DNA from 4 places in the Pseudomonas migulae genome. Region 4 is predicted to be linked to each of the others. Evidence: predicted binding sites of a transcription regulator. Region 4 holds the regulator's gene; each other region holds the start of a gene.
What was found. Region 4 encodes FliA, which starts transcription of late flagellar genes. Its sites were predicted from a motif close to CTAAAGTTTNNNNNNNNNNNGCCGNTAA; they were not measured.

Region 1 (7,542 bases), 3.1 Mb from region 4:
TTCCAGGTATTGCGCTTTATCTGGAGCCTTCTCCGGGGAGACGGTCCATTTCCACATGTCTTCTTCGTGCTCGGTCCAGGTGTCTTCCAGCACGCCGCCTTCATAGGAGATGTGCAGCAGGTTGGCATCCATCGAGTACGGGGATTTTTTCTTGCCGTGACGCTCGATCGGGATGTTGTGCTTTTCAGCGTAATCCATCAGCTTTTCACGGGACAGCAGGTCCCATTCGCGCCACGGTGCAATCACTTTCACACCTGGCTTCAGGGCGTAGGCGCCCAGTTCGAAACGAACCTGGTCGTTGCCTTTGCCGGTGGCGCCGTGGGAAATGGCGTCAGCGCCGGTTTCGTTGGCGATTTCGATCAGGCGCTTGGCGATCAACGGACGAGCGATGGAAGTACCCAGCAGGTACTCGCCTTCGTAAACGGTGTTGGCGCGGAACATCGGGAAAACGAAATCACGCACGAATTCTTCGCGCAGATCGTCGATGTAGATCTCTTTCACGCCCATGGCCTGAGCCTTGGCACGTGCAGGTTCGACCTCTTCGCCCTGACCCAGGTCAGCGGTGAAGGTCACGACTTCACAGTTATAAGTATCCTGCAGCCACTTGAGGATCACCGAAGTGTCCAGGCCGCCGGAATACGCCAGAACGACCTTGTTTACGTCCGCCATGCCATCACTCCACGGGGTTCTACGGAAAGCCGGGAAGTCTACCGCTCATACGGAATAATTTACAGTGGCGCGACAGCTTATGACGACGAAGCGACAGATTATGTCGAGCGAGCGACGATGACAGCCGGTTCAGGAGGTCTTCGCAGCGCTCGCCGAGGCTGTTGATTGAGGCGCCGGCTGTTCGGTGGGCGCAACCCGTGCGAGGTGCACGTTGACCCGACGGTTCTTCGCCCGATTGGCCGCATTGGTGTTGGGCGCCAACGGATAGCGTTCGCCGTGGAAGCGCACGGTAATCTGCGATTCCTGAACACCGTTGGCCTTGAAGAATTCCATGACCGCCAAGGCCCGACGCCGCGACAGATCACGATTGGTCAGGCGGTTGCCATTGTTGTCGGAGTGGCCGTCGAGCTCGATGTGATTGACCGTCGGGTCGGCCTTCATGAATTCCAGCATCACCTGCAGCTGAGCCTTGGCCTGCGCGTCGAGATCCAGGCCGTCGCCGGGAAAGCCGATCTGCGTTTGTTTGACCTGCTCGAAATTCTTCGGCAGCAGTTTCGCCACGCAGCCCTGATATTCGTTGAACGCCTTGCTGAACTTGACCGGTAACAGCCGCACTTCCGACACCCGGCCATCGCCCGAACGATGTCGAACCACCGGGCTGCGCCCATCCATCAGGCCACTGATCAAGCGCCCGGCCTGAACCTGCGAACTGTTGAACAGCACGTTGCCGCTGCCGATCTGTACGGAACCGAGATTGATGTCGCCACGCCCCGGCTGCCAGGGTGCAGCAGCCGCCAACAAGGTCGCCGAGCCGCCGCCAACCATCGAGTTGTAGGCTTTCAGACGAAACGTCGCCTGCTCGCCGGCGCGACGCACGAACTCACCCGAACCGAAATCGGTGATCGGTTGAGTCAGGCGACACTCGAACTTGTCCCCTTCGACCGTCCACTCGATGCTCTCCAGACGGGTCTGGAAAGTGAGCGCCATCGCGGGAAGGCTGGCAAACACACTGAGCAAGGCTAAATAACGCTGGCGCACGGGAGGCTCCACTGGCTTCTACAACAAAAAGACCGACACACACATGTTTACGGCATACCTGTTGGATATCGGAAGCTTCCCGCAAAACTTGATAGCGAGTGCCTGAGAGAGTCTTTTCCGGTAGCATTCCCCTGAGTTTGACCCGCCTGGAATCCCCTCATGTCCGACCGCCTGACCCTGCTGCGTCCCGACGACTGGCACATTCATCTTCGCGATGGTGCCGTGTTGACCAATACCGTTGCGGATGTCGCGCGCACCTTTGGTCGCGCCATCATCATGCCCAACCTGGTACCTCCGGTGCGCAACGCCGCTGAAGCCGACGGCTATCGCCAGCGGATTCTCGCTGCACGCCCGGCCGGCAGTCGTTTCGAACCGTTGATGGTGCTTTACCTGACCGACCGCACCCAGCCCGAAGAAATTCGTGAGGCCAAGGCCAGCGGTTTCGTGTACGCCGCCAAATTGTACCCGGCCGGTGCGACCACCAACTCGGACTCTGGCGTCACCAGCATCGACAAGATTTTCCCTGCGCTCGAGGCCATGGCCGAAGTCGGGATGCCTTTGTTGATTCATGGTGAAGTAACCCGTGGCGATGTCGACGTGTTCGACCGCGAAAAAATCTTCATCGATGAGCACATGCGTCGTGTGGTCGAGCGTTTCCCGACGCTCAAAGTGGTGTTCGAACACATCACCACCGCGGACGCCGTGCAGTTCGTCAACGAGGCTTCGGCTAACGTTGGCGCGACCATCACCGCCCATCACCTCTTGTACAACCGCAACCACATGCTGGTCGGCGGGATTCGGCCGCATTTCTACTGCCTGCCGATTCTCAAGCGCAACACCCACCAGGAAGCCCTGCTCGACGCCGCCACCAGCGGCAGCGCCAAGTTCTTCCTCGGCACAGACTCGGCGCCGCACGCCCAGCACGCCAAGGAAGCCGCTTGCGGTTGTGCCGGTTGCTACACCGCTTATGCGGCGATCGAGATGTACGCCGAAGCGTTCGAACAGCGTAACGCGCTGGACAAGCTCGAAGCCTTCGCCAGCCTGAATGGCCCGCGCTTCTATGGCTTGCCGGTGAACACCGATCGCATCACCCTGGTCCGCGACGAGTGGACCGCCCCAACCAGCCTGCCATTTGGCGAGCTGACCGTAATCCCGCTGCGCGCCGGTGAAAAACTGCGCTGGCGCCTGCTGGAGGAACACGCGTGAGTGAAGACCATTTCGACGACGAACAGGACGGTCAAGGCGGCGGAGGTGGTCCACGCCACCCGATGGCAGCTCGATTCCGTGGATACCTGCCAGTCGTTGTCGACGTTGAAACCGGTGGTTTCAACTCTGCCACTGACGCTTTGCTGGAAATAGCCGCTACCACCATTGCCATGGACGAGAAGGGTTTTGTATACCCGGATCACACCTACTTCTTCCGCGTCGAGCCTTTTGAAGGCGCCAACATCGAAGCGGCCGCGCTGGAGTTCACCGGGATCAAACTCGATCACCCGCTGCGCATGGCAGTGAGTGAAGAAGCGGCGCTGACCGATATCTTCCGTGGCATCCGCAAGGCGCTGAAAGCCAACGGCTGCAAGCGGGCGATCCTGGTCGGGCACAACAGCAGTTTCGATCTGGGCTTCCTGAACGCGGCGGTTGCGCGTCTGGCCATGAAGCGCAACCCGTTCCATCCATTCTCCAGTTTCGACACGGCCACCCTCGCCGGCCTGGCCTACGGCCAAACCGTGCTGGCGAAGGCCTGTCAGGCCGCCGACATCGACTTCGACGGCCGCGAGGCCCACTCGGCTCGCTACGACACCGAGAAGACGGCTGAGCTGTTCTGCGGCATCGTCAATCGCTGGAAACAAATGGGCGGCTGGGAAGACTACAACGACTGATCCAAGCCCTCGGGTTTATCCCGCCCATAAAAAAACCGGCCTCAATGGCCGGTTTTTTTATGCCTCGAACGCGCCTTACAGGGCAGCAGCGTTCTCGGTCAGGTAAGCCGCGACGCCTTCGGTCGAAGCGGTCATGCCTTTGTCGCCTTTTTTCCAGTTGGCAGGGCAGACTTCGCCGTGCTCTTCGTGGAATTGCAGAGCGTCGACCAGACGGATCAGCTCTTCGATGTTACGGCCCAGCGGCAGGTCGTTGATGATCTGCGAGCGGACAACGCCTTTGTCGTCGATCAGGAACGCGCCACGGAAAGCCACGCCGCCTTCGGACTCAACGTCGTAGGCCTTGGCGATTTCGTGTTTCAGGTCGGCAGCCATGGTGTAGCGGACTTCGCCGATACCGCCATTGTTGACCGGGGTGTTGCGCCATGCGTTGTGAGTGAAGTGCGAGTCGATCGAAACGGCGATCACTTCAACGTTGCGTGCCTTGAAGTCGGACATGCGGTTGTCCAGAGCGATCAGCTCGGACGGGCAAACGAAGGTGAAGTCCAGTGGGTAGAAAAACACCAGGCCGTATTTGCCTTTGATGGCCGACGACAGGGTGAAGCTGTCAACGATTTCGCCATTGCCGAGTACGGCCGGTACGGTGAAGTCAGGGGCTTGCTTGCCTACGAGTACGCTCATTGAATATCTCCTGGTGTAAAAACGTGAAGTTCCGGATGGGCGCCAGCCTGCCACCCTCAGGCGACAGCCCTGTGACACCCACCCGCTTCATAAGGACCGGCCATCATACACTGCGTTTTTGAGCTGTCCTCAACGGTTTTTCGCCGACACCTGAAATTGCCGTCGTCGCGATTACTGGCAGATTGCCCAGTAGAAACCGTTCGTCAGCCATGCTCGCTTATAACGCAAAGCTTTCAGAAACCACTTTGACAATCATTCTCGTTAACATTAAGATCCATCGCAATTGAGTCACAACCAGCGACGGTTTTCACTTATGTATGTCTGCCTCTGCACTGGCGTCACCGACGGACAAATCCGCGAAGCAATCTATGAAGGATGCTGCAGCTACAAGGAAGTCCGCCAGGCTACCGGCGTAGCGAGCCAATGTGGCAAATGCGCCTGCCTTGCCAAGGAAGTGGTGCGTGAAACACTGACCAAATTGCAAACAGCCCAGGCTGCAATTCCTTTCCCTGTAGAATTTACTGCCGCGTAAATACCCCATTCCAAAGAACCGGACTTCATGTCCGGTTTTTTTATGCCTGAAAATCAATTGGTTACGCGCTAGACGCGGAACACAAACATTCTTATTCCGATTAATTTTCACTTAAGTTTCAATAACTTAGGTTTGACACTCTTAGTTGTGCGGCTCAAACTCTGGTTTATAGACAGCTATTACAGGGCAGGACCCCATCATGAAAGGCGACATTACAGTCATCCAGCATCTCAACAAGATCCTTGCCAATGAACTGGTCGCGATCAATCAGTATTTCCTGCATGCGCGCATGTATGAAGATTGGGGTCTGAACAAGCTTGGCAAGCACGAATACCACGAGTCCATCGACGAGATGAAACACGCGGACAAGCTGATCAAGCGCATCCTGTTCCTGGAAGGGCTGCCGAACGTGCAGGACCTGGGCAAGCTGCAGATCGGCGAGCACACCCAGGAAATGCTTGAGTGCGACCTGCGTATCGAAAAAACCGGTCATGCCGACCTCAAGGTTGCCATCGCTCATTGCGAAACCGTTGGCGACTTCGGTAGCCGTGAACTGCTCGAAGACATTCTTGAATCCGAAGAAGAACATATCGACTGGCTGGAAACCCAACTGGGCCTGATCGATAAAATCGGTCTTGAGAACTATCTGCAATCGCAGATGGGTGAAGAGTAATTAGCGCCCGCTAAACTCGAGACAATAAAAAGCCCCGCTCTCTTTTAAAGAGGCGGGGCTTTTTTATGCCTGCTCTCGTAGGAGCGAAGCTTGCTCGCGAAAGCGGTGTGTCAGGCACTACGCCTTCGCGGGCAAGCCTCGCTCCTGCAGGAGGAACCGAATCAGGCTTCGGATTTGTTGGCAGCAGCCGCTTCAACAGCCGCCTTGATGGTGCTTTGCAGCGAACCGTCTGCAGCCATCTCGGTCATGATGTCGCTACCGCCGACCAGCTCACCACCGACCCACAGTTGCGGGAAAGTCGGCCAGTTGGCGTATTTTGGCAGGTTGGCGCGGATTTCCGGGTTCTGCAGGATGTCCACGTACGCAAACTTTTCGCCACATGCCATCACGGCCTGCGCGGCTTTCGCGGAGAAGCCACACTGCGGGGCATTCGGCGAACCTTTCATGTAAAGCAGAATGGTGTTGTTAGCAATCTGCTCTTTAATCGTTTCGATGATATCCATGAAGCACCTCGGCTGAACTTTCCGACTCAAGGGTCGGCACGGTGGCGCATTGTAACGGAAACCCGAGCGCCATGCTCGGTCTCCCCGACAGACTCAATCAAGCCGCCGCCACAGTCACCGGCACACCGTTCAACGCCGCATTCCCCGACAACTCATCGAGTTGACACTCGTCCGTCAGGTCATTCGCGCTGGACCCCGGCTGGCCGCTGGCAATCGTCATCTGCACACCCGGCCGCGCATGGCCCCAACCGTGAGGAAGGCTGACCACACCTTTCATCATATCCAGGCTCGCGACCACTTCAACTTCGATCACGCCGACCCGTGAACTGACCCGCACTCGCTGACCATCGCCAAGCCCTCGGCTGGCCAGGTCGTCAGGATGCATCAACAGTTGATGGCGCGGTTTGCCCTTCACCAGACGATGGTAATTGTGCATCCACGAGTTATTGCTGCGTACGTGGCGGCGGCCGATCATCAGCAACTCGTCGGCACCGGGTGCTTGCAACGAAGCGAAGCGCGCCAGGTCAGCGAGAATCGCAGCGGGCGCTGCCTGAACGCGCTGGTTAGCGGTTTTAAGCCGCGGAGCCAGGTTGGATTTCAGCGCCCCCAGATCGACGCCATGCGGCTGATCAAACAGCGTCGCCAGCGACAGCTTGTGTGCCGAGGCATCGCCATATAGCCCCATTCGCAAACCACGGTCGATCATCTGCGCAGGGGGAATCGTCGGTTTCAGTTCCTTGCCGGTTTTCGCGGCAAAGGCCTTGGCCAGCCCGACGAAAATTTCCCAGTCGTGCAGCGCGCCTTCCGGTTTGGCCAGGATCGCACGGTTGAACCGAGTGACGTTACGCACCGCGAACATGTTGAAGGTAGTGTCGTAGTGATCGTTTTCCAGGGCCGATGTCGACGGCAGGATCAGATCGGCATAGCGCGTGGTTTCGTTGATGTACAGGTCGATACTGACCATGAATTCCAACCCGTCCAGCGCCTGTTCCAGTTGCCGGCCATTGGGCGTCGACAGGACCGGATTGCCCGCCACGGTGATCATCGCGCGGACCTGCCCTTCCCCTTCGGTGAGCATCTCTTCGGCCAGCGCCGACACCGGCAACTCGCCGCCATATTCCGGACGCCCGGACACGCGGCTCTGCCACAGGTTGAAATGCCCACCCGAAGTGGACGCCACCAGGTCCACCGCCGGCTCGGTGCACAACGCGCCGCCCACGCGGTCGAGGTTGCCGGTGACCAGATTGATCAGTTGCACCACCCAATGGCACAACGTACCGAACGCCTGGGTCGAGACGCCCATTCGGCCGTAGCAGACCGCAGTCGGTGCAGCCGCGAAATCCCGCGCCAGTTGGCGAATTTGCTCGGCCGGCACAGCACACAGCGGGCTCATGGCCTCGGCAGTGAAACCCGCGACGGCTTCACGCACCTCATCCAGACCATCTACCGGCAGATGGCTGTCGCGGGTCAGGCCTTCCGCGAACAAGGTATTGAGCAGCCCGAACAACAACGCCGCATCGCCACCAGGACGCACGAACAGATGCTGGTCGGCAATCGCCGCCGTCTCGC
Region 2 (7,542 bases), 1.6 Mb from region 4:
CACGCCACCGTGATAACCACCCTCCGGATCGTGTTGCAGATAGGCCTGTAGCGTTAGCGACGTATCTTCGGTGAAGTCGATACTCACCGTTGGTGCCAACGCGTAGCGCTTTTCCTTGTTGTGGTCGAACTGTGTGTCGGACTGATCCGTCAACCCTGTCAGGCGATAGGCAATGCGTTTGTCATCATCCACCGGGCCACTGAAGTCGAAACCCATGCCGCGCTGGCCCTGCGTGCCCACCGTGGCCTGAACCTGGTGATAGGCCTCATAGAGCGGCTTCTTACTGGTCAGCGCCACCAGACCGCCCGGTGAGCTACGGCCGTAGAGCACCGATGACGGTCCTTTGAGGATATCGACGCGCTCGAGGAAATATGGGTCCACCTGCATGGTGCTGTAGGTGCCGCTGTCACCCATGGATTTGAGGCCATCGAGATAAATGTTGTCCACCGAGCCGTCGTTGAAACCGCGCATCGCCACATAGTCATAGCGATGGGTAGCGCCGTAAGGATTGGTCAGCACGCCGGGGGTGTAGCGCATGGCCTGGGCAACGGTTTGCGAACCCTGGTCATCCATTTGCTGGCGAGTCACCACCGACACACTTTGCGAGGTTTCCAGCAGTGCGGTGCTGGTTTTGGTGGCGATCTGGCTGTGCGTCGCGTTGTAGCCGTCCATGCTGCCCAGTGCGTTACCGAGGGCAAAGCCTTTGATGTCGGTCGTTGGCAGCGCCAACGCTTCGGTGACGGAGCGCAGAACGTAGCCGTTGCCATCCTGACTTACCGCTTCCAGGCCCGAACCGCTGAGCAAATGGCTCAGCGCCTGATCGGCCGAGTACTGTCCTTGTACGCCGGGGGACTGAAGTCCCGCCGTTTGCGAAGGTGTGGTCGATAACGTGATGCCCGCCTGACGCGCAAACTGATTGAGTACATCGCTCAATGGCCCGGCGGCAATGTTGTAGCGATGGCTGCTGACTGCGCTGCTCCCTGCCGCCACAGCGGATATCGGCAATAGACCCACACCCAGCGCGGTAGAGAACAACGCTGCGCGAATGGCGTGACGCAAGGCGCCGCCATCCGCGGTGAAATTAGGAGAGTTCTTACTGATGTAGCGGACAGTCATTGTAGGTTTCCGTAGGAAGTCACTGAAGTCAGCGTTGAAGTGCTTACTGACTAAGCCGGCCTCCCACGGAAAACCCGCCAAAAAAATTCAGGCCTGACGCTCCAGCGTGACCCACCAGCGTGTGCGGTAACGCAATTGCACCGGCAAGGTTTGCGGGAGGATGGTCAGCAGCTTGTCGGTGTTTTCCAGACGGAAAACACCGGACAGGCGCAGGTCGGCAATGTCCGCTGCGCACGTCAGATACCCGTGTCGATAGCGTCCGACCTCTTGCAGGAAATCGCCCAGACGCATGTTGCGGGTAACGATCAGGCCATCGACCCAGGCGCCGACGTCCATGTTCAGCGGCGGGGCCAGGCGCGCTCGCTGGTGATCGATCAGATAGCTCTGTCCGGCCTGAACCTGAGTGGGCAATCCATTGGCGGGCAGTGGCGAGTGGATCACGACCCTGCCGCTGGTCACACTGAGTCGCGTGCAGTCCGCTTCCTGGCGGAGGATGAAACGTGCCGCCACACCCTCATACACACCCTCTCGACTTTGCACCCGTAGCGGTCGATCAAACGAAGACCCTTCATCGGCACCGCCGCACGTCACGATGATTTCGCCGCGGGCCAGTTTGATCAGTCGCTGGTGCGCGGTGTAGTCCAGATCCACCGCGCTCGCTGTATTCAGTTCCAGCCGCGTGCCATCCGGTAGCTGGAAACCACGACGCTCGCCCGTGGCGGTGGCGAAATCGGCGGTCCACTGCTGCCAGCCCGTCACATCCCTGCCCAACCATGCCGCCGACCCCATCAACACTGCGCCGGACAGCAACTTCAAGGCCTGACGTCTGCCCAATCCCTGAACACTGTTTTCCAACGTGTTGAAGGCGACGTGAGCACCGGGCACTGCACGCAGATTGCTGCTCAGTTCGGCCTGCAGGGACTGCACCCGTTGCCAAGCCACTTCGTGCTCATGGTGTTCCGCCCGCCAGACATCGCATTGCTGACGCAGCCGGGGATTGCTCGCGTTGTTTCGCAGGCGCAACAGCCAGTGGATGGCTTGTTTGACCACCTGCTGATGGGGTTCGCCACGGCGGCTCACCGACAGGTTATCCACAGGCATCATGCTTCGTACCGCAGCTGGTAGCAGTGAAACAAGGCATCGGCGACGTAGCGTTCCACAGAGCGGAGAGACAAGCCCATCTGCTTGGCGATCTGTTTGTGAGTCAGCCCTTCACACTGAGCCAGCAGAAACGCCTGACGCACTTTCGGCTTCAGTCCTTCAAGCATGCGCGCGATGCTTTCCAGCAACTCAAGCACCAGCGCCCGGGCTTCAGTGCTCGGCGTTTCGGCCTCCGGCAAGTGGGCGATGGTTTCCAGGTACGCGCGCTCGATTTCTTCGCGGCGCCAGTGATCGATCACCAGGCCGCGAGCAATCGTTCGCAGAAACGCGCGAGGGGCCTTGAGTTCCAGGCGTTCGGTTCTTTGCAGCAGGCGTACGAACGTGTCCTGGGCCAGGTCCGCAGCATCGGCGGCATTGCCCAGGCGCGCGCGCAGCCACGTGTTGAGCCAACCGTGATGGCTACAGTAAAGCGCCTGTACCGCAAACTCAGATGAGGACATGAATGCGACTGCCCGGACGTCACAAATGATAATTAGTCGCATTGTCATCAAGGGTTGGCAGATTTGCAACTGCCGCACGAACAACCGTCATCACAAAAATGCTACTCAGGCGCTCTAGCACACCGTTCGGCGGGTATCTGACGGAAATGCCGGCCATTTCGTACATGCTCCTAAGATTTATCCGGTTTGTGCCGACAGACTGGTGAGACATGCGTGCACCAAAGTAGAGCGGTCACAGAATGCCGCTCGAGCTGTACATGGAATGTTGCAACCCGGACCGCATCCCCACTTTCTGCATAGAAGTCCCATGAAATGAATCTCAAGTTCAGCCATAAAATCCTGTTGGCCGCCTCCGGCGTCGTGGTGCTGGCTTTTGCGTTGTTCACTTTGTACAACGACTATCTGCAGCGAAATACCATTCGGCAAAACCTCGAATCCTCTGTTCAACAAGCCGGCGACCTGACCGCCAGCAGCGTGCAGAACTGGATGAGCGGCCGCGTGCTGGTGCTGGAAAACCTCGCGCAGAACGTCGCTCATCAAGGCGCCACAGCCGATCTGCCGGGGCTGGTTGATCAGCCGGCTTTCACCTCGAACTTCCAGTTCACGTACGTCGGCCAGACCAATGGCGTCTTCACCCAGCGCCCGGACGCGAAGATGCCGGACGGCTACGATCCGCGTCAGCGGCCGTGGTACAAGCAAGCCGTTGTCGCTGACAAAACCATGCTGACCCCGCCTTACATGGCCGCCGTCGGTGGCCTGGTCGTGACCATCGCCATGCCGGTGAAAAAGAACGGCGAACTACTCGGCGTAGTCGGCGGTGACCTGAGCCTGGAAACCCTGGTGAAGATCATCAACTCGGTGGATTTCGGCGGCATCGGCCATGCGTTTCTGGTCAGCGCCGACGGTCAGGTGATCGTCAGTCCGGACAAAGACCAGGTCATGAAGAACCTGAAGGACATCTACCCCAACGCGGGCTTGCGCATCGAAAAGGGTAATCAGCAAGTTACCCTGAACAACCAGGAGCGCATCCTCTCGTTCACTCCGGTCAACGGTTTACCGAATGCGGCGTGGTACATCGGTCTGTCGATCGATAAGGACAAGGCCTACGCACCATTGAGCCAATTCCGCACCTCGGCATTGATCGCGATGTTCATCGCCGTGGCCGTGATTGCAGTGCTGCTGAGCCTGTTGATCAACGTGCTGATGCGTCCGCTGACCACCATGGGGCGCGCGATGCAGGACATCGCCCAGGGCGAAGGCGACCTGACCCGTCGTCTGTCCGTGGAAAGCAAAGACGAATTCGGCGAACTGGGCGGTTCTTTCAACCAGTTCGTGGAGCGGATACACGCATCGATTTCCGAGGTGTCGTCGGCCACTCGCCAGGTCCATGACCTGTCGCAACGGGTCATGGCCTCATCCAACGCCTCGATCGTCGGCTCTGACGAGCAAAGTGCGCGCACCAACAGCGTGGCGGCGGCGATCAACCAGTTGGGCGCAGCGACCCAGGAAATCGCTCGTAACGCCGCCGATGCCTCGCAGCACGCCAGCGGCGCGAGCGAACAGGCGGATGACGGTCGTCTGGTGGTGGAAAAAACCATTCTGGCCATGACCGAGCTGTCGCAGAAAATCAGTCTGTCCTGCACGCAGATCGAAACCCTCAACGCCAGCACTGACAACATCGGGCACATTCTCGATGTGATCAAAGGCATCTCCCAGCAGACCAACTTGCTCGCCCTCAATGCCGCCATCGAAGCGGCCCGCGCCGGTGAAGCCGGACGTGGTTTTGCGGTGGTGGCGGACGAGGTACGCAACCTGGCCCATCGCACGCAGGAGTCGGCGGAGGAGATTCACAAGATGATCACTTCGCTGCAGATCGGCTCGCGCGAAGCGGTGACCACCATGAACGCCAGTCAGGTCTCCAGCGAAGAGAGCGTCGAAGTGGCGAACCAGGCCGGTTTGCGTCTGGTCAGCGTGACCCAGCGCATCGGCGAAATCGATGGGATGAACCAGTCGGTGGCTGCTGCGACGGAAGAGCAGACTGCGGTAGTGGAGACGCTCAATGTCGACGTCAACCAGATCAACCTGCTGAACCAGCAGAGCGTGGCCAACCTCAATGAAACGTTGAAGGATTGTGATGCGTTGTCGTTGCAGGCGAATCGGTTGAAGCAGTTGGTTGATAGCTTCAAGATCTGATTCAGGTTTGTCGGACCGCGTTATCGTTCTTCGCGGGCAAGCCTCGCTCCTACAGGGTATCGAGTAACCTGTAGGAGCGAGGCTTGCCCGCGAAAGGGACTTCCGCATCAACGACAAAATGTGTTCTACGCAAACAGCTTCAACACATTATTCATCGCATCATCGGCAAACCCCTGCACAAACCCCTTGAACCCCGGCAGTGCCTCCGCGCCGCCCTGAGCCGGTTCAGCAATGATGGTCCAGGTCGCCCGGGACTTGCCTTCACCCAGCGCTTCAACCGTCATCGCCGCCCACAAATTCGCCACGCCCAGTGTGTTGTAAATCGTGGTCCAGGTCATGCTCCACGCCTGGTCATCCCGCGAGTTGAGTTGCTCGACCACCAGGTTACCGTCCTTGAAGAATTTCTTGCGCAGGGACGACACGCCTTCGCCGGTCATCTCGATGTGCGACAACGCCGGGATGAATTGATCGAAGCCGGCAAAGTTGCCGACCACCGCCCACACGTTCGTGGCCTCGGCCGGCACGTCCACCGACGACACGACGTGGCAGCCTTGAGGGTTTTTGATCAGGGTATCGGGTTGCAGGGTTTTCATGGTTTTGCTCCGGTTGAGTGAATCAGATGAAGTTGATTTCTTTGAGGTAGTCGCAGCCGCGACGCAGCAGCGCCGGGGATTTTTCCGGGTAGTGCGTGCCCATCTGCCGCACGCCGGCCTGGGCGTTGTCGTGGCCGATCATCGAGATATCGCCGATGTCTTCCTCGAAGCCATTGAGGTAGAAACCGAGTACGCCGAACAGCGCGTTGTCGCTGTCGACCCGGCCCAGTTGCTGCTGCCAGTCGGCCACGCTGACCATGGAGAACTCCCGGCCGGCCTCACGGAAGGACGCGACGTAATCGTCCCAACTCAAGGGTTCGGGGTTGTGCAGGTTGAACACCGCTTTTTCCGCCGAATAACGGCTGGCGTGGAAGGCGATGAAACGGGCGAGAAAGTCCACCGGCATCAGGTCGAAATTCAGCGCGAACTCCGGCACCTGACCGAGCTGGATCGAGCCCTTGAGCATCAGCATCAATCGATTCTTGTGCGGTTGGCAGACACCCGTGAGGCTGTTGAAACTGATGTTGCCGGGGCGATACACATTGACCCGAACGCCGCGTTCCCGCGCCCGCTCGAGGATGCGCTCACCGACCCACTTCGACAGGTTGTAGCCGTTCTTGATGTAGATCGGTGGGGTCTGCGCGGCGGGCAATTCAAGCACCCGGCCGTCGTCGGAAATCGTGCTCGACGCCGACAATGTCGAAACGAAATTGAAGATCTTTTTACTGTGCCCTTCGCACAAGCGCAGGCACTCGAAAATCGGCTCGACGTTGTCCCGCGCCAGCGACTCGTAATCGAGCACGTGATTGACGTTGGCGGCGTTGTGCACCAGTGCGCCGAACTCGCGATCCAGTCGCTCGTAAACCTCCACGGCGAGCCCGAGTGAGGGCCGCGTGATGTCTGCCGCGTAAACCCGCACCCGGCTGAGATCCAGATGCTCCAGACGGTTCTCGCGCAGTGCATGAGCAAAGCGCTCGGCCGCCGATTGCCCGCCGCCATCGCGCACCAGGCAAGCCACTTCGCTGGCGCCCCAGGCCAGCAACGCCTCGACGATGTGCACGCCGACAAAACTGTTGGCGCCGGTGACGATCACCTTGTGCACATCGCCCATGCGGCTGACCGGCAACGGCTGCACATCCAGCTCGCGGAAGGCATCCGCCATGGCTTGTTCACTCAGCACTTCTTCAGTGCCGGAGCCGCGCACCAGCGTCGCCAGTTTTGCGATTGTGGGCAGTTCGATGAAGCGGTTGATCGAGATGCTACGCCCGAACTCTTCACGCAGACGCAGCAGCATGCGCGACAGCAAAATCGAGTGGCCGCCCAGATTGAAGAAGCTTTCGTCGGTGGAAATATCGCTGGCTGGCAGCTCCAGCAGTTCCGCCCAAATCTCCAGCAGAAGCGCTTCATCGGCGCTGGCGGGCAAACGCCGCGACGGGTTTTCGGTCATGCTGACGGGCAGCCCCAGCAGCACTTTGCGGTCAACCTTGCCATTGCTGGCGAACGGCATGCTCGTCAGTTCGGTCCAGGCGGTGGGCTGCATGTAATCCGGCAGGAATTGCGTGGCGTGCGCCTTCAGCGCTTCGCGTGCGGCACCGGTTTGATCCTCCTGGGGCTGGGCGAGGAAGGCGAGAATGCGCCGTTGGCTGTCGATCACCACCGCCACCTGGCGGTACAGCTGACTGTCGCGCAGGCAGCGTTCGATCTCTTCCGGCTCGACCCGAAAGCCACGAATCTTTACCTGATTGTCCCGGCGTCCGCACAGCTCGATGCCTGCGCCGGTCCACTTCGCCATGTCGCCGGTGCGATACGCACGCAGGCTCTCACCGTTCGGCAGGCTCAGGTTCAGATAACGTTCGGCGGTCTGCTGCGGATTGTTCAAATAGCCCAGGCACACCCCCGGTCCGACGATGTACAACTCGCCGACGGTCTGTTCGGCCACTGGTTGAAAATCTTCGTCGAGAATCAGCACCTGACTGTTGGCGATCGGTGCGCCGAGGGTGCGGTTGCTGTCGCCAGCGCGCAGTTGCCGCGCGGTGATC
Region 3 (7,542 bases), 1.2 Mb from region 4:
CGTCGAGGTTGCGGTAGTGGAAGAAGCTTTCCAGGGATTTCATGTGCGTATAAAGGAAGCGACGGTCCTGGCAGATGCTGTTGCCACAGATCGGCGACTTGCCCTTCGGCACCCACTTCTCCAGGAAGGCAATGGTCTCGGCTTCCGCTTCGGCCATGCTGATGCGGCTGTCGCGAACGCGCTGGGTCAGGCCCGAGCCGCCGTGTTGACGGGTGTTCCACTCGTCCATGCCGGCGAGGATTTCATCGCTGTGATGGATCGCGATCACCGGCCCTTCGGCCAAAGTGTTCAGATCACTGTCGGTGACGATAGTGGCCATTTCGATGATGACGTCGGTATCAGGGTTCAGACCGGTCATTTCCAGGTCGATCCAGATCAGATTCTGCGGGTTTTGCATGTGTCGGCTCCTAGGCAATGCTGCGCAGTTTAGCCTAGGCAAGTGGCGGGGCGTGCTAAACTCGCGGCCGTTTTACCTAATCGCTGCATTCTTGATACGGAACACCCATGGCCAAACGCCAACTCAATCGTCGTCAAAACTGGCGCATCGAAAAGATTCAGGGCGAACGCGCTGCCCGCGCCGCCAAACGCGAGTCCTCGGCTGTCGAGGCACTTGAGGGTGGCGACCTGGGCCCGGAACAGACCGGCCTGGTGATCGCGCACTTCGGTGTGCAGGTCGAAGTCGAAGCGCTCGATGGCGATTTGGCCGGCCAGGTGTTCCGCTGCCACTTGCGCGCCAACCTGCCAGCGCTGGTGACCGGCGATCAGGTGGTCTGGCGTGCCGGCAACCAGGGCATCGGTGTGATCGTGGCGCAACTGCCGCGCAAGACCGAACTCTGCCGTCCGGACAGCCGTGGCCAGCTCAAGCCCGTAGCCGCCAACGTCGACATGATCGTCATCGTCTTCGCGCCGCTGCCCGAGCCTCACGCCAACCTGATCGACCGCTACCTGGTCGCGGCGGAGCACGCCGGCATTCGGCCGCTGCTGCTGCTGAACAAATTCGACCTGATCGACGAACAAAACGCCCCGGCACTGAATGCCCTGCTCGCGGTTTACCGCACGCTGGGTTATCCGGTTCTGGAAGTGTCGGCGCACCATGGCAATGGCATGGAGCAACTGCAGGAACAACTGGACGGTCGCATCAGCGTGTTCGTCGGCCAGTCCGGCGTCGGCAAGTCGTCGCTGGTCAACAGCCTGCTGCCGGAAGTCGAAACCCGCGTCGGCCCGCTGTCCGAGCTGTCCGGCCAGGGCACTCACACCACCACGACCGCGCGGTTGTTCCACTTCCCCGGTGGCGGTGAGCTGATCGACTCCCCGGGTATCCGTGAATTCGGCCTGGGCCACGTCAGCCGCGCCGACGTCGAAGCCGGCTTCATCGAGTTCAACGACCTGATCGGCACCTGCCGTTTCCGCGACTGCAAGCACGACCGCGAACCCGGTTGCGCATTGCTCAAGGCATTGGAAGAAGGCCGCGTGCAGCAGCAACGGATGAACAGCTACCGCTCGATCATCGCGAGTCTGCCGGAGAGCAGTTACTAGACCGGCACGAAACCTGTGGGAGCGGGCTTGCTCGCGAAAGCGGCATGTCAGTCAACATTGATGTTGAAGCTGATGGCCCCTTCGCGAGCAAGCTCGCTCCCACAGGGTTTAAGTGATGTCACAAAAAAGCCGCGAGATGATCGCGGCTTTTTTGTGGATCACTGCTTCGCGGGTCCGCCCGGTTTCGGCGCCGGGTCATCAAACAGATTCAAACGCTCGCGAAGCTCATGCGCCGGCAGTGGTTCTTTATCGGCCGGCAATGCGTTCGGGTCGGCTGGCGTGGCCGGCACTTCACCCGGGCCGCCCTGCCCTTGCGTCGGTTCTGGTGCCGGTTCCGCACCTTGCGAACCTTCGATGGCACGCTGGGCTCGCTTGGTCAGCACGACAATGTCGATTCGACGGTTGACCGGGTTGAGCGGGTTCTCGCGATCGAACAAGGCCGACGAGGCATAACCGACGACGCGAGCGACTTGCTGATCCGGATAACTACCCGCCACCAGCGCACGGCGTGCGGCGTTGGCACGGTTGGCCGAAAGCTCCCAGTTACCGAAATCGCCGGTGCCCGAGTACGGCTTGGCATCGGTGTGACCACTGATGCTGATCTTGTTCGGCACCGCTTTGATGGTGTCGGCCATGGCCAGCAGGATGTCTTCGAAGTACGGCTTCAGACGCGCACTGCCGGAGTCGAACATCGGGCGGTTTTCGGCGTCCACGATCTGGATGCGCAAACCGTCCGTAGTGATCTCGAACAGAATCTGGTCCTTGAACTTCTGCAGCTGCGGGTTCTCTTCGACCTTGTTCTGCAGTTCTTGCAGCAACAGCTCGAGGCGTTCCTTCTCGACCATCTCGGCCATGCCTTCGACCTGTTCGGCGTCGACAGTCACCTTGTCCGGTTGCGGCTGGGATTTCACTTCGGGGTTGAGGGTGTTTTCCGGCGCCAGGGTCGGCGTGCCGCCCAAGTCGATGATGTACGGCGTGCCGCTTTCGGAAAAGCCGACCGGGTCCTTGAAGTAACCGGCGATGGCGATCTTCTGTTCTGGCGTTGCGGTGGACAGCAGCCACAACACCAGGAAGAACGCCATCATCGCCGTCGCGAAGTCCGCGAAGGCGATTTTCCAGGAGCCCCCGTGATGCCCGCCCGCGTACTTTTTTACGCGCTTGATGATTATCGGCTGGTTGTTTTCCATGACTTAACGACCGCGAACCGCTTGTTCCAGCTCAGCGAAGCTAGGACGGTGCGCCGGGTACAGAACCTTGCGCCCGAACTCTACCGCCAGCGATGGCGGCATGCCGGAGGCCGAAGCGACCAGCGAAGCCTTGATGGCTTCGTAGACGTTCAGTTCTTCCTTGGCATCGTGACCCAGTGCGTGCGCCAGCGGACCAAAGAAACCGTAGGCCGCGAGAATACCGAAGAAGGTACCGACCAGTGCCGCACCTACGTGCAGACCGATCATTTTCTGGTCGCTTTCACCCAGCGAAGCCATGGTCACCACAATACCCAGTACCGCCGCGACGATACCGAAACCCGGCATGGCATCGGCAATGCCGTTGACCGCGTGGGAAGGGTGATCCAGGTCTTCCTTGAGGCTGGTCAGCTCCATGTCGAACAAGCCTTCAAGCTCATGGGGAGCCATGTTGCCGGAGGACATGATGCGCAAGTAATCGCAAATGTACGCGGTCATGCGCTCATCTTTCAGGACCGCCGGGTACTTGGCGAAGATCGGGCTCGCGGCGGCATCTTCGATGTCGCCTTCAATCGCCATCATGCCTTCGCGACGACTCTTGTTGAGGATCTCGTAGATCAGGCCCAGCACTTCCAGATAGAACGTGTGATTGAAGCGCGAGCTGAACATTCCCAAGGACTTCTTGAGAACGTGCATCGTCATGTAACCGGGGTTGGCCTGCAGGAATGCACCGAGGGCCGCACCACCGATGATCATCACCTCGAAGGGTTGAATCAGGGCGGCAATCTTGCCGTGGGAGAGCACGTATCCGCCGAGCACGCTCGCGAATACGACGATGATGCCGATTATTTTAGCCATAGGTAGGAGAGCACTTACTGAGTCGGGTTCAAGGTCATATTCGGAAGTTAAAAAATCTCTTCTTCTACTTATCGGCAAAACTGCGCCAGACTATAGCCAGTTCAGGCGAAAAGCCAATTTGGCCCGCTCCGGGCATAGGTAATGCAGACGGTGATCGCGTCCAACCATGGCTAACGAAACGAACGTTCCAACTCCAAAACCGACCACACTCGAAGGCTGGGTCAAGCTTCTCGATGGCGTGCGCCTGCCGGTTCCACAGGCCAGTCATGACCGGGTCTGCCACGCCATCGCCGACAATCGCAGCTCGCTGCGCGATATCGCCGAACTGATGCAGGACAGCCCCGCCCTGGCCTTGAGCGTGATTCGCGAGGCCAACCGGCACACCCACGGCAGCATGACGGAGCCTGCGGAAAACCTTGAGGTGGCGATCAATCGCCTCGGTTTGAAGCGCACCGAAGAACTGCTCGCCCGCCTGCCTGCGCAAGCGCAATCGGACATTCCCGTGGCCCTGCGCCAGTTGCAGATGATCAGCCAGCACGCGACGCAACAGGCCAACGGTTTTTTCGCCGCTCGCCTGGCGCGCCTGTGGCAGGACATCCACTGGGGCAGCCTGTTGTTTCTTTCGCCGCTGTGGCCCATGGCGTTGACCCATCCGCAGTTACTCGAAGAATGGGAGCTGCGGGTCATCCATAAAGGCGAGCCGGCGCGCAACGTCGAGAAACAATTGTTCGGCGTCCGTCTGCTCGACATCTGCCAGACACTGGTGGAGATCTGGCACCTGCCGAACTGGGTGCAGCAAGGTTACAAGCTGTTGCTCAACGAGCAGCGGGAACTGGTGAAAGTCCTGCGTATTGCCCGCGACAGCGATCATCCATTGCGCCAGCAGAACCGTCTTGATGACGATCCAACGCTGCGCCGCTGGCTCAATCAACCGGCCAATACCGTGTTGCTGGCCAACGGTCTGGCGCTGTCGGCGCAACAGGCCTGGGACAGTCCACACAGCGAGCGCTGGCAGTACCTGACCAGCCTTTACCTGCAAATGCCGATGGACGAGGTGCAGCAGCAATTGCACCAGCAGGCCGCCAACAGTGCGCGCCAACACGCCATGCCGGACCTCTGGCACCCCGCCGTTGCGCTGCTCTGGCCGTGGGGCATGAACCGCGTTCACGCTGGTTTGCTGCCCGCCCCGGCGCCGACCGCCGAAGACCTGGCCAAGTGGCGCAAACAATGCGCCGAGCTGCTGGTAGAGCCGAGTCGTTTCACCAATGCCATGCACTTGACCAACTCCGCCCGCGATGCGCTGGTCGCGTGTGGCATGCGCCGGGTGATGATCCTGATGGCCGACCGCACGCACGCCAATCTGCGCGTGCATCAGATTGCCGGGTTGCCGAAGGAAACGGCTGGGCTGAATTTTCTGACGAGCCAGAGCACGGTGCTGCAACGCCTGCTGTCGCAACAGGCCCAGGTGCGCCTGACACCGGCCAACAACGCGCAATTTTCGGCGCTGCTGCCGGCCGGCCTGCGTTCGCAGTTCGGTGGCGAACACCTGCTGTTGCGCTCGCTGGTCAACAACGGCCGCGTAATCATGATCGTGGTGGCGGATCAGGGCGGCGGGCCATTCTCTGAAATCACCGTGCAGGCCTTTGGCAAAACCGCGCAGTGCATCGAGAAAGCCCTGCACAGCTTTAGCCATCGCGGCCAATGACCCGCTACAATCCCCCCCTTTGTGCTCTGGAGACCTCACATGTCTGACTTCTCTGGCTTGCCGCTGGTGATCGAGCCGAGCGACTTGCTCCCTCGCCTCGACGCCCGCGATCTGATTCTGGTGGACCTGACCCGCAGTGCCCGCTATGCCGAAGGGCATATTCCCGGTGCGCGTTTTGTCGATCCGAAACGTACGCAACTCGGCCAACCGCCGGCGCCAGGCCTGATGCCGCCGCACGCGGCACTCGAAACGTTGTTCGGCGAACTGGGCCACAACCCCGATGCGGTCTACGTCGTGTATGACGACGAAGGCGGCGGTTGGGCCGGGCGCTTTATCTGGCTGCTGGACGTCATCGGCCACAGCAAATACCACTATGTCGACGGTGGCCTGACGGCGTGGCTGGCAGAAGGCTCGCCCATGTCGATCCAGATCCCGCCCGCGGCCGGCGGCCCGGTTGCACTGACCCTGCACGACGAACCCACCGCCACCCGCGAGTACCTGCAAAGCCGTCTCGGCGCCGCCGACCTGGCGATCTGGGACGCGCGCGGGCCGCTGGAATACTCCGGCGAGAAAGTCCTCGCAGCCAAGGGCGGACACATTCCCGGCGCGGTCAATTTCGAATGGACCGCGGGCATGGACCGCACGCGCAACCTGCGCATCCGCACGGACATGCCGCAGATCCTCGAACAACTCGGGATCAGCAAAGACAAAGAAGTGATTACCCACTGCCAGACTCACCACCGTTCTGGCTTCACCTATCTGGTGGCCAAGTCCCTCGGTTATCCGCGGGTCAAAGGCTACGCCGGCTCCTGGGGCGAATGGGGCAACCATCCCGATACGCCTGTAGAGATTTAAGGTTTTTAAGGACAGTTAATGAATAAGCGTTTGTTTATCCTCAGCCAATACCTGCTGCCCCACCACTTGCTCTCGCGACTGGCCGGCTGCATCGCCGAATGCCGTGTGCGCTGGTTCAAGAATGCGTTCACCGCGTGGTTCGCCAAGCGTTATCAGGTGGACATGTCCCAGGCCCTGGTCGAAGACCTGACCGCCTACGAGCACTTCAACGCGTTTTTCACGCGTGCATTGAAAGACGGCGCTCGTCCGCTGGACGAAACCCCTGGCGCGATCCTCAGCCCGGCCGACGGCGCCGTCAGCCAGCTCGGCCCGATCGAGCACGGTCGCGTTTTCCAGGCCAAGGGCCACAGTTTCAGCGTACTGGAGTTGCTCGGCGGTGACGCGGCCAACGCAGCGCCGTTCATGGGCGGTGATTTCGCGACGATTTACCTGTCGCCGAAGGACTACCACCGCGTGCACATGCCGCTGGCCGGCACATTGCGCGAGATGGTCTACATTCCGGGGCGAATTTTCTCGGTCAACCAGACCACCGCAGAAAACGTTCCGGAACTGTTCGCCCGCAACGAGCGTGTGGCGTGCATTTTCGACACCGAGCGCGGGCCGATGGCCGTGGTGCTGGTGGGCGCGATGATCGTCGCATCGATCGAAACCGTTTGGGCCGGTTTGGTGACACCACCGAAGCGCGAACTGAAAACCTTCCGCTACGACGAAGCGGCTCGTGCGCCGATCCATTTGGAGAAAGGTGCAGAACTGGGTCGCTTCAAGCTGGGTTCGACGGCTGTCGTGCTGTTCGGGCCTGATCAAGTGAAGTGGGCTGAAGAACTGGCGGCCGGTTCGCCGGTGCAGATGGGCCAGGGTATGGGCCTGCCAAAAGCCTGATCCCCTGATCCGAACCCCACGAACGTCTTCGTGGGGTCGGACATTTCGGTGGTGCCGTTACTCTATCTGTCCACGGAAGCCGATCGGCCCTTCGTTGGCGTAGGTATTGGTGCCACTGAGGTTTTTCCCTCCATCACTGGAGGTCACGCTCAACGCGACAACGTTCTGATTGTCCCGGCCTCCGATGACCCATTTGCCACCCGGATGCCATGGAGCGTCATTGCCGCCCCACTGGTTTTCAACGTTGTACTGGTTCTGGCCCGTGCGCTGAGCCTTGAAGCCAATGGGACCTTCACCCGCGTACGTCATGGTGCCGGTGAAACTCTTGCCGCCATCGCTCGACTTGATCTCGATCGCGACAACCTTCTGGTTGTCCCGCGCGCCTAGCGTCCAGTCTCCGCCCGGATGCCAGGGTGCAGAACTACCGCCCCATTGATTTGCCACTACGTATCTAGACATAAACTTCATCTCCTTGAAGTTAAGAGAGACCTGCCCGGCATAGGCAGCAGGCCGTACGACCGTGCG
Region 4 (7,542 bases):
AGGAGGCCGAGTTCTACGGTTCCATGGACGGTGCCAGCAAATTCGTACGCGGTGACGCCATCGCCGGTTTGCTGATTCTGTTCATCAACCTGATCGGCGGCATGGCGGTCGGTATCTTCCAGCACGGCATGACCTTCGGCGATGCCGGTCGGGTGTACGCCTTGTTGACCATCGGTGACGGTTTGGTGGCGCAATTGCCATCACTGCTTTTATCGACAGCTGCAGCGATCATGGTGACCCGTGCTTCCGGTTCGGAAGACATGGGCAAACAGATCAATCGCCAGATGTTCGCCTCGCCCAAGGCGCTGGCCGTGGCGGCGGGTTTGATGGCGGTCATGGGCCTGGTGCCCGGCATGCCACACTTCTCCTTCCTGAGCATGGCGGCCCTCGCGGCCGGCGGCGCCTACCTGTTCTGGAAGAAGCAGAACGTCGTCAAGGTTCAGGCCTTGCAAGAGGTCAAGCGTCAGCAGGAGCTGCTGCCATCGCCGGCGCGCGCTCAGGAAACCAAAGAGCTGGGCTGGGACGATGTGACGCCGATCGACATGATTGGCCTGGAAGTCGGCTACCGGCTGATTCCGCTGGTGGATCGCAACCAGGGTGGTCAGTTGCTGGCGCGTATCAAGGGCGTGCGCAAGAAGCTGTCCCAGGACCTGGGTTTCCTGATGCCGACTGTGCATATCCGTGACAACCTCGACCTGGCGCCAAGTGCCTATCGACTGACCCTGATGGGGGTGATCCTCGCCGAAGCGGAGATTTATCCGGATCGGGAACTGGCGATTAACCCGGGTCAGGTCTACGGTTCGCTGAATGGCATTACCGCCAAAGATCCGGCTTTCGGGCTGGAGGCGGTGTGGATTGAAATCAGTCAGCGTGCACAGGCGCAATCCCTCGGTTACACCGTGGTCGATGCCAGTACAGTAGTGGCAACCCATTTGAACCAGATTTTGTACAAGCACTCCAGTGAGCTGATTGGTCACGAAGAAGTGCAGCAGCTCATGCAATTGCTGGCCAAAAGCTCGCCGAAACTGGCCGAAGAACTGGTGCCGGGCGTGGTGTCGTTGTCGCAGCTGCTCAAGGTGCTCCAGGCGTTGCTGGCCGAACAGGTGCCCGTACGGGACATTCGCAGCATCGCCGAGGCGATCGCGAACAATGCCAGCAAGAGTCAAGATACTGCCGCGCTGGTGGCCGCGGTGCGCGTTGGCGTATCCCGCGCAATCGTCCAAAGCATTGTAGGGACTGAGTCGGAGCTACCAGTTATCACGCTAGAGCCAAGGTTGGAACAAATATTGCTCAATAGTCTTCAGAAGGCAGGACAAGGCTCGGAAGAGGGCGTTCTGCTGGAGCCAAGCATGGCTGAAAAACTGCAACGCTCGTTGATCGAGGCGGCGCAGCGTCAGGAGATGCAAGGTCAACCGGTGATTCTGCTGGTGGCCGGTCCGGTTCGCGCGATGCTCTCGCGATTTGGCCGACTGGCAGTCCCGGGTTTGCATGTGTTGGCTTACCAGGAAATTCCTGACAACAAGCAAGTGACCATCGTTGCGACAGTAGGGCCCAACGGCTGAGGTAGTGGTTTATGCAAGTTAAGCGTTTTTTCGCCGCCGATATGCGTCAGGCCATGAAACTGGTTCGTGATGAGCTGGGCGCTGATGCCGCCATCATTGGCAACCGCCGGATCGCCGGTGGTGTCGAGCTGACGGCTGCCCTCGATTACAAACTGTCGGCGCTGGCCCCGCGTGTTCCGAACATGGAACTCGAGGACGAGCTGCGCAAGACCCAGTCGCGGATCGTGACCGCCCAGGCCGAACTGAGCCTGCGCAGCGAGGGCGAGAGCGACAAGTCCACCAATCGTCAGTTGTTCGCCGGCCTGCCACTCACCGCCGCCGAACCGCTGATCGAACCGACTTACACCGAACCCCGTCGTGCAGCGCCGGCTCCTGCGCCAGCTTCCGGCGGTGTCGACCCGCGGGCTTTCGACTCGATGCGTTTCGAGCTCAACAGCTTGCGCGAACTGATGGAAGTACAACTCGGCTCCCTGGCCTGGAATCAGCTGCAAGGCAGCCGTCCGGCCCAGGCGAACCTGTGGCGTCGCCTGCAGCGCATCGGTTTGTCCGGTCCGTTGTCCCGCGATCTGCTGGAACTGATCACTGAGATTGACGAACCTCGTCAGGCCTGGCGCATGTTGCTGGCGCACCTGGCGCGGATGATCGCCACACCGGAAATCGAGCCACTGGAAGAGGGCGGCGTGATTGCCATGGTCGGTCCTGCCGGCATGGGCAAGACCACCACACTGGCCAAGCTCGCGGCCCGTTACGTGCTCAAGTACGGCGCACAGAACATCGCGCTGGTGAGCATGGACAGCTACCGCATCGGCGCTCAGGAACAACTCAAAACCCTGGGCCGGATCCTCAACGTGTCGGTAACGCACGTCGACCCGGGCCAGTCGCTGGTGCAGGCGCTGGATCCATTGCTGCGCAAGCGTGTGGTGCTGATCGATACCGCGGGCCTTCAGGCCAGCGATCCGGCACTGCGCATGCAGCTCGAAAGCCTGGCCGGGCGTGGCATCAAGTCAAAAAATTATCTGGTTCTGGCAACCACCAGCCAGAAACAGGTTCTAACGGCCGCTTATCACAGTTACAAGCGTTGCGGGCTCGCTGGCTGCATCCTGACTAAACTGGATGAAACGGCAAGTCTGGGCGAGGTGTTGAGCCTGGCAATCAGTCACGAGTTGCCGGTGGCTTACCTGACCGATGGACCGCGGATTCCGGATGATTTGCATCTGCCGCGTCGTCATCAGCTGGTCAGCCGCGCCGTGAGTGTGCAAATGCAGGAAGAACCCAGCGAAGAAGCCATGGCTGACATGTTCGCTGATATTTACCACAGCCCGACCAAGCAGGTTGGCTGAGGTATTAATGAACAGTTTTTGTACCTACATCGATGGTCTGCCATGCATTGTTCCGTTTGTGAACGCGCAGCCAGTAATGTGGCCTCCGTCTATGCAAGACAAGGTAAAGAAATAACATGGGCAGCATGCATCCCGTACAGGTGATCGCGGTGACCGGCGGCAAAGGTGGCGTCGGGAAGACTAACGTGTCAGTGAACTTGTCCCTGGCTCTAGCTGAGCTCGGCCGGCGCGTCATGCTGCTGGACGCCGATCTGGGGCTGGCGAACGTCGACGTCCTGCTGGGACTGACACCCAAACGCACCCTGGCCGACGTGATCGAAGGCCGCTGTGAGCTGCGCGACGTGTTGTTGCAGGGGCCCGGCGGCATCCGCATCGTCCCGGCGGCGTCCGGTACTCAGAGCATGGTCCATCTGAGCCCGGCGCAACACGCCGGCCTGATCCAGGCATTCAGCGATATCGGCGACAACCTCGACGTCCTGGTGATCGACACCGCTGCAGGTATTGGTGACTCGGTAGTCAGTTTCGTTCGCGCCGCGCAGGAAGTCTTGCTGGTGGTCTGCGACGAGCCGACCTCGATCACCGACGCCTACGCACTGATCAAGCTGCTGAACCGCGACTACGGCATGAACCGTTTCCGCGTCCTGGCCAACATGGCCCAGAGCCCGCAGGAAGGTCGCAACCTGTTCGCCAAGTTGACCAAGGTCACGGATCGCTTCCTCGACGTCGCCTTACAATACGTCGGTGCGGTGCCGTACGACGAAAGCGTGCGCAAGGCTGTCCAGAAGCAACGCGCGGTTTATGAAGCGTTCCCGCGTTCCAAGTGCTCGCTGGCCTTCAAGGCCATCGCACAAAAGGTCGATACCTGGCCGTTGCCCGCCAACCCGCGTGGGCATCTGGAGTTCTTCGTCGAGCGCCTCGTGCAACAAACCGCAGGACCCGTGCTATGACAGCCAGCGGCTACAACCTTTACAAGAAGTCGGCACGTGACGCGCAGTACGAGCTGATCGAGCGTTACGCGCCACTGGTCAAACGCATTGCCTACCACTTGCTGGCGCGACTGCCGGCCAGTGTCCAGGTCGAAGACCTGATCCAGGCCGGCATGATCGGCCTGCTTGAAGTATCGACCAAATACGACGCCAGCAAAGGCGCGAGTTTCGAGACGTATGCGGGCATTCGAATCCGCGGCGCGATGCTCGATGAAGTCCGCAAGGGGGACTGGGCGCCACGTTCGGTCCACCGCAATACCCGCATGGTCAGCGACGCAATTCGCTCGATTGAAGCTAAAACCGGCCGTGACGCTAAAGATCACGAAGTTGCGGCCGAACTCCAATTGAGTCTCGACGATTACTACGGGATTTTGAACGACACCCTGGGCAGCCGGTTATTCAGTTTCGACGATCTGTTGCAGGACGGCGAACACGAAGGGCTGCACGAGGATGGCGCGAGTGCTCATCTCGAGCCGTCACGCGATCTGGAAGATGAACGCTTCCAGGCGGCGCTGGCGGACGCGATTGCCAATTTGCCGGAGCGTGAGCGACTGGTGTTGGCGCTGTACTACGACGAAGAGTTGAATCTCAAGGAAATCGGTGAGGTCCTGGGGGTCAGCGAATCTCGGGTCAGCCAGTTACACAGCCAGTGCGCGGCCCGTTTGCGGGGGCGTTTGGGGGAGTGGCGAGCGCGCTGAAGGCAGTGTGGGGACACTGCGAACGTGGCTGGTGTGGTGTTGAACTGCGCCGGTCTCGATCTGTTGTGCTCCAGACAGTCATTGAGTGCTTTGCCGGATTGATTGAAATGGCGCGTCCAGGTGCTGGGCGCGTTTAAGACTGCTTGGAGGTCGAATTGGACAAGAACATGAAAATCCTCATCGTTGATGACTTCTCAACGATGCGGCGGATCATAAAAAACCTGTTGCGTGACCTTGGGTTCACCAACACGGTCGAGGCCGACGATGGCACTACTGCCATTCCGGTTCTCAACAGCGGGAGCATCGACTTTCTGGTAACGGACTGGAACATGCCTGGCATGACCGGCATCGATCTGCTGCGCCACGTGCGCGCCGATGAAAAGCTCAAGCACCTGCCGGTGCTGATGGTGACCGCTGAAGCCAAGCGCGAGCAGATCATCGAAGCGGCCCAGGCCGGTGTTAACGGCTATGTGGTCAAACCCTTCACGGCCCAGGCGTTAAAAGAAAAAATCGAGAAGATTTTCGAACGCATCGGTTGAGAAACTGCGCCACGGGGGAGCTATGGACCACAACGAATCTTCACAGGGCGATTTTGAATCGACCCTGAAAAAACACGCGGTCGAACTGGTCGAAAGCCTTGAAAAAGGCAGGTTCGGCGACGCTGTGCAACTGATCCATGAGCTCAATCAGACCCGTGACCGCGGCCTGTATCAGGAAGTGGGCAAGCTCACCCGCGAGCTGCACAGCGCGATCGTCAATTTCCAGATTGACCCGCACATGCCGCAAGCCGAGGAAGTGTCGCAGATCACGGATGCCACCGAGCGCCTGGGTTATGTTGTGAAACTGACCGAGGCTGCCGCCAACCGCACCATGGATCTGGTCGAGAACTCCACGCCGCTGGTCAACAGCCTGAGCGATGAAGCCCAAGCGCTGAGCACGGACTGGGGGCGGTTCATGCGTCGCGAAGTCGGGGCTGAAGAGTTTCGCGAGCTGGCACGGCGTGTCGACGGTTTCCTGGCACGCAGCAGCACGGACAACCGCGCGGTGTCGAGCAACCTCAACGACATTCTGCTCGCTCAGGATTATCAGGACCTCACAGGTCAAGTGATCAAGCGTGTGACCCAATTGGTCACCGAAGTTGAAAGCAACCTGCTCAAGCTCGTGCTTATGGCCAGTCAGGTGGACCGCTTTGCGGGCATCGAACATGACCGTGAAGCGATGCTTGCTGAAAAAGATCCGCAAAAACATCTCTCTCAGGGTGAAGGTCCGCAGATTCATGCCGATAAAAGAGAAGACGTTGTGTCCGGTCAGGACGATGTGGACGATTTGCTATCCAGCCTGGGATTTTAGAGTTTTGGAATTTTAGGTTTTTTAGGTTTTTAGACCTGTTAGGAGCACCCCCTTAATGAGCTTCGGCGCCGATGAAGAGATCCTTCAGGATTTCCTGGTTGAGGCCGGCGAGATTCTAGAGCAACTGTCCGAACAGCTGGTCGAGCTTGAAAGCCGACCGGATGATGCGGATTTGCTCAATGCAATTTTTCGCGGTTTTCACACTGTAAAAGGGGGCGCCGGCTTCCTCCAGCTCAACGAGTTGGTGGAGTGCTGTCACATCGCCGAGAACGTGTTCGACATCCTGCGCAAGGGTGAACGTCGCGTCGACTCGGAATTGATGGACGTGGTTCTCGAAGCGCTGGATGCGGTGAACAGTATGTTTACCGAAGTCCGCGAGCGCAGCCCGATCACGCCTGCCACGCCTGAATTGCTCGCGGCCCTGGCCCGTCTGGCCGAGCCGCAAACCGCCGATGAAGCCGCGCCTGTGGCTGAAGTGGTGGAAGCACCGGCTGCCGAAGCCGAATCAGGCGACATCACCGATAACGAATTCGAACAACTGCTGGACTCGCTGAACGCCGTCAAGGCCCAGGCCGAGGCGCCGGCCGTTGCTCCGCTGCCCGCTGGCGATGCCGCGGCCGGCGACGAAATCACCGATGCAGAATTCGAGTCGTTGCTCGATCAATTGCACGGCAAAGGCCAGTTCGCGGTCGACGCGGTAGCCGCACCTGCTGCCCCCGCGGCACCGGCTGCTCCAAAAGCGGCGGGCGACAGTTCCGACATTACCGACGACGAGTTCGAAGCTCTGCTCGATCAGTTGCACGGCAAGGGCAACTTTGCCGTCGACGCGCTGGAGTCGGCGATTGCCGCCGTACCAGCCCCGGCTGCGCCTACCGCTAAAGCGGCCGGCGGCGATCTGATCTCGGATCACGAGTTCGAATCGCTGCTCGACGAATTGCACGGCAAAGGCAAGTTCACCGAAGTCGGCACCGGTTCTGCCGCTGCTGCGGTAGCGGCGCCCGTCGCCAAAGCCCCGGCACCGGTCGCCAAGGCGCCCGAGCCAAAAGCTGAAGCGCCGAAGCCTGCTGCCGCCGCTGCACCGGCGCCTGCCCGTGCACCGGCTGCGCCACCGGCGGAAAAACCGGCCAGCGAAGCCGAGACCACCGTGCGGGTCGATACCGCGCGTCTCGACGAAATCATGAACATGGTGGGCGAGCTGGTACTGGTGCGTAACCGTCTGGTTCGTCTGGGTGCCAACAGCGCCGATGAGGCCATGTCCAAGGCCGTGTCGAACCTCGACGTGGTCACCGCTGACTTGCAAACCGCGGTCATGAAGACCCGGATGCAGCCGATCAAGAAAGTCTTCGGGCGCTTCCCGCGTCTGGTTCGCGACCTGGCTCGCCAGCTCAAGAAAGAGATCAACCTGGAGCTGGTCGGCGAAGAAACCGACCTCGACAAGAACCTCGTCGAGGCCCTGGCCGACCCGCTGGTCCACTTGGTGCGCAACTCGGTCGACCACGGCATTGAAGAGCCGGCCGATCGTGAAGCGATGGGCAAACCGCGTAGCGGCAAAGTGATCCTGTCCGCTGAGCAGGAAGGCGACCACATCCTGCTGTCCATCTCCGAT

Region 1: the regulator FliA is predicted to act here: its motif matches at 1,773-1,800, upstream of J2Y86_RS12055 (flagellar protein MotY).
Region 2: the regulator FliA is predicted to act here: its motif matches at 2,888-2,915, upstream of J2Y86_RS18560 (methyl-accepting chemotaxis protein).
Region 3: the regulator FliA is predicted to act here: its motif matches at 3,647-3,674, upstream of motA (flagellar motor stator protein MotA).

What each region holds. Positions count from the first base shown of each region.
Region 1 covers NZ_JALJWR010000001.1:2,623,346-2,630,887, forward strand. The annotation lists gene J2Y86_RS12050 (argininosuccinate synthase) at 1-669, opposite strand, end outside; gene J2Y86_RS12055 (flagellar protein MotY) at 799-1,707, opposite strand; gene pyrC (dihydroorotase) at 1,867-2,913, shown strand; gene rnt (ribonuclease T) at 2,910-3,587, shown strand; gene J2Y86_RS12070 (peroxiredoxin) at 3,663-4,265, opposite strand; gene J2Y86_RS12075 (bacterioferritin-associated ferredoxin) at 4,579-4,797, shown strand; gene bfr (bacterioferritin) at 4,997-5,470, shown strand; gene grxD (Grx4 family monothiol glutaredoxin) at 5,632-5,973, opposite strand; gene J2Y86_RS12090 (molybdopterin oxidoreductase family protein) at 6,071-7,542, opposite strand, start outside.
Region 2 covers NZ_JALJWR010000001.1:4,024,676-4,032,217, forward strand. The annotation lists gene J2Y86_RS18545 (TonB-dependent siderophore receptor) at 1-1,116, opposite strand, end outside; gene J2Y86_RS18550 (FecR domain-containing protein) at 1,204-2,217, opposite strand; gene J2Y86_RS18555 (sigma-70 family RNA polymerase sigma factor) at 2,217-2,717, opposite strand; gene J2Y86_RS18560 (methyl-accepting chemotaxis protein) at 3,030-4,910, shown strand; gene J2Y86_RS18565 (SRPBCC family protein) at 5,036-5,503, opposite strand; gene J2Y86_RS18570 (non-ribosomal peptide synthetase) at 5,526-7,542, opposite strand, start outside.
Region 3 covers NZ_JALJWR010000001.1:4,458,230-4,465,771, reverse strand. The annotation lists gene orn (oligoribonuclease) at 1-397, opposite strand, end outside; gene rsgA (small ribosomal subunit biogenesis GTPase RsgA) at 505-1,536, shown strand; gene motB (flagellar motor protein MotB) at 1,695-2,723, opposite strand; gene motA (flagellar motor stator protein MotA) at 2,727-3,578, opposite strand; gene J2Y86_RS20475 (HDOD domain-containing protein) at 3,745-5,283, shown strand; gene J2Y86_RS20470 (rhodanese-like domain-containing protein) at 5,323-6,138, shown strand; gene asd (archaetidylserine decarboxylase) at 6,157-7,017, shown strand; gene J2Y86_RS20460 (lectin OAA family protein) at 7,075-7,476, opposite strand.
Region 4 covers NZ_JALJWR010000001.1:5,674,432-5,681,973, forward strand. The annotation lists gene flhA (flagellar biosynthesis protein FlhA) at 1-1,562, shown strand, start outside; gene flhF (flagellar biosynthesis protein FlhF) at 1,574-2,902, shown strand; gene fleN (flagellar synthesis regulator FleN) at 3,019-3,849, shown strand; gene fliA (RNA polymerase sigma factor FliA) at 3,846-4,586, shown strand; gene J2Y86_RS26040 (chemotaxis response regulator CheY) at 4,754-5,125, shown strand; gene J2Y86_RS26045 (protein phosphatase CheZ) at 5,148-5,936, shown strand; gene J2Y86_RS26050 (chemotaxis protein CheA) at 5,992-7,542, shown strand, end outside.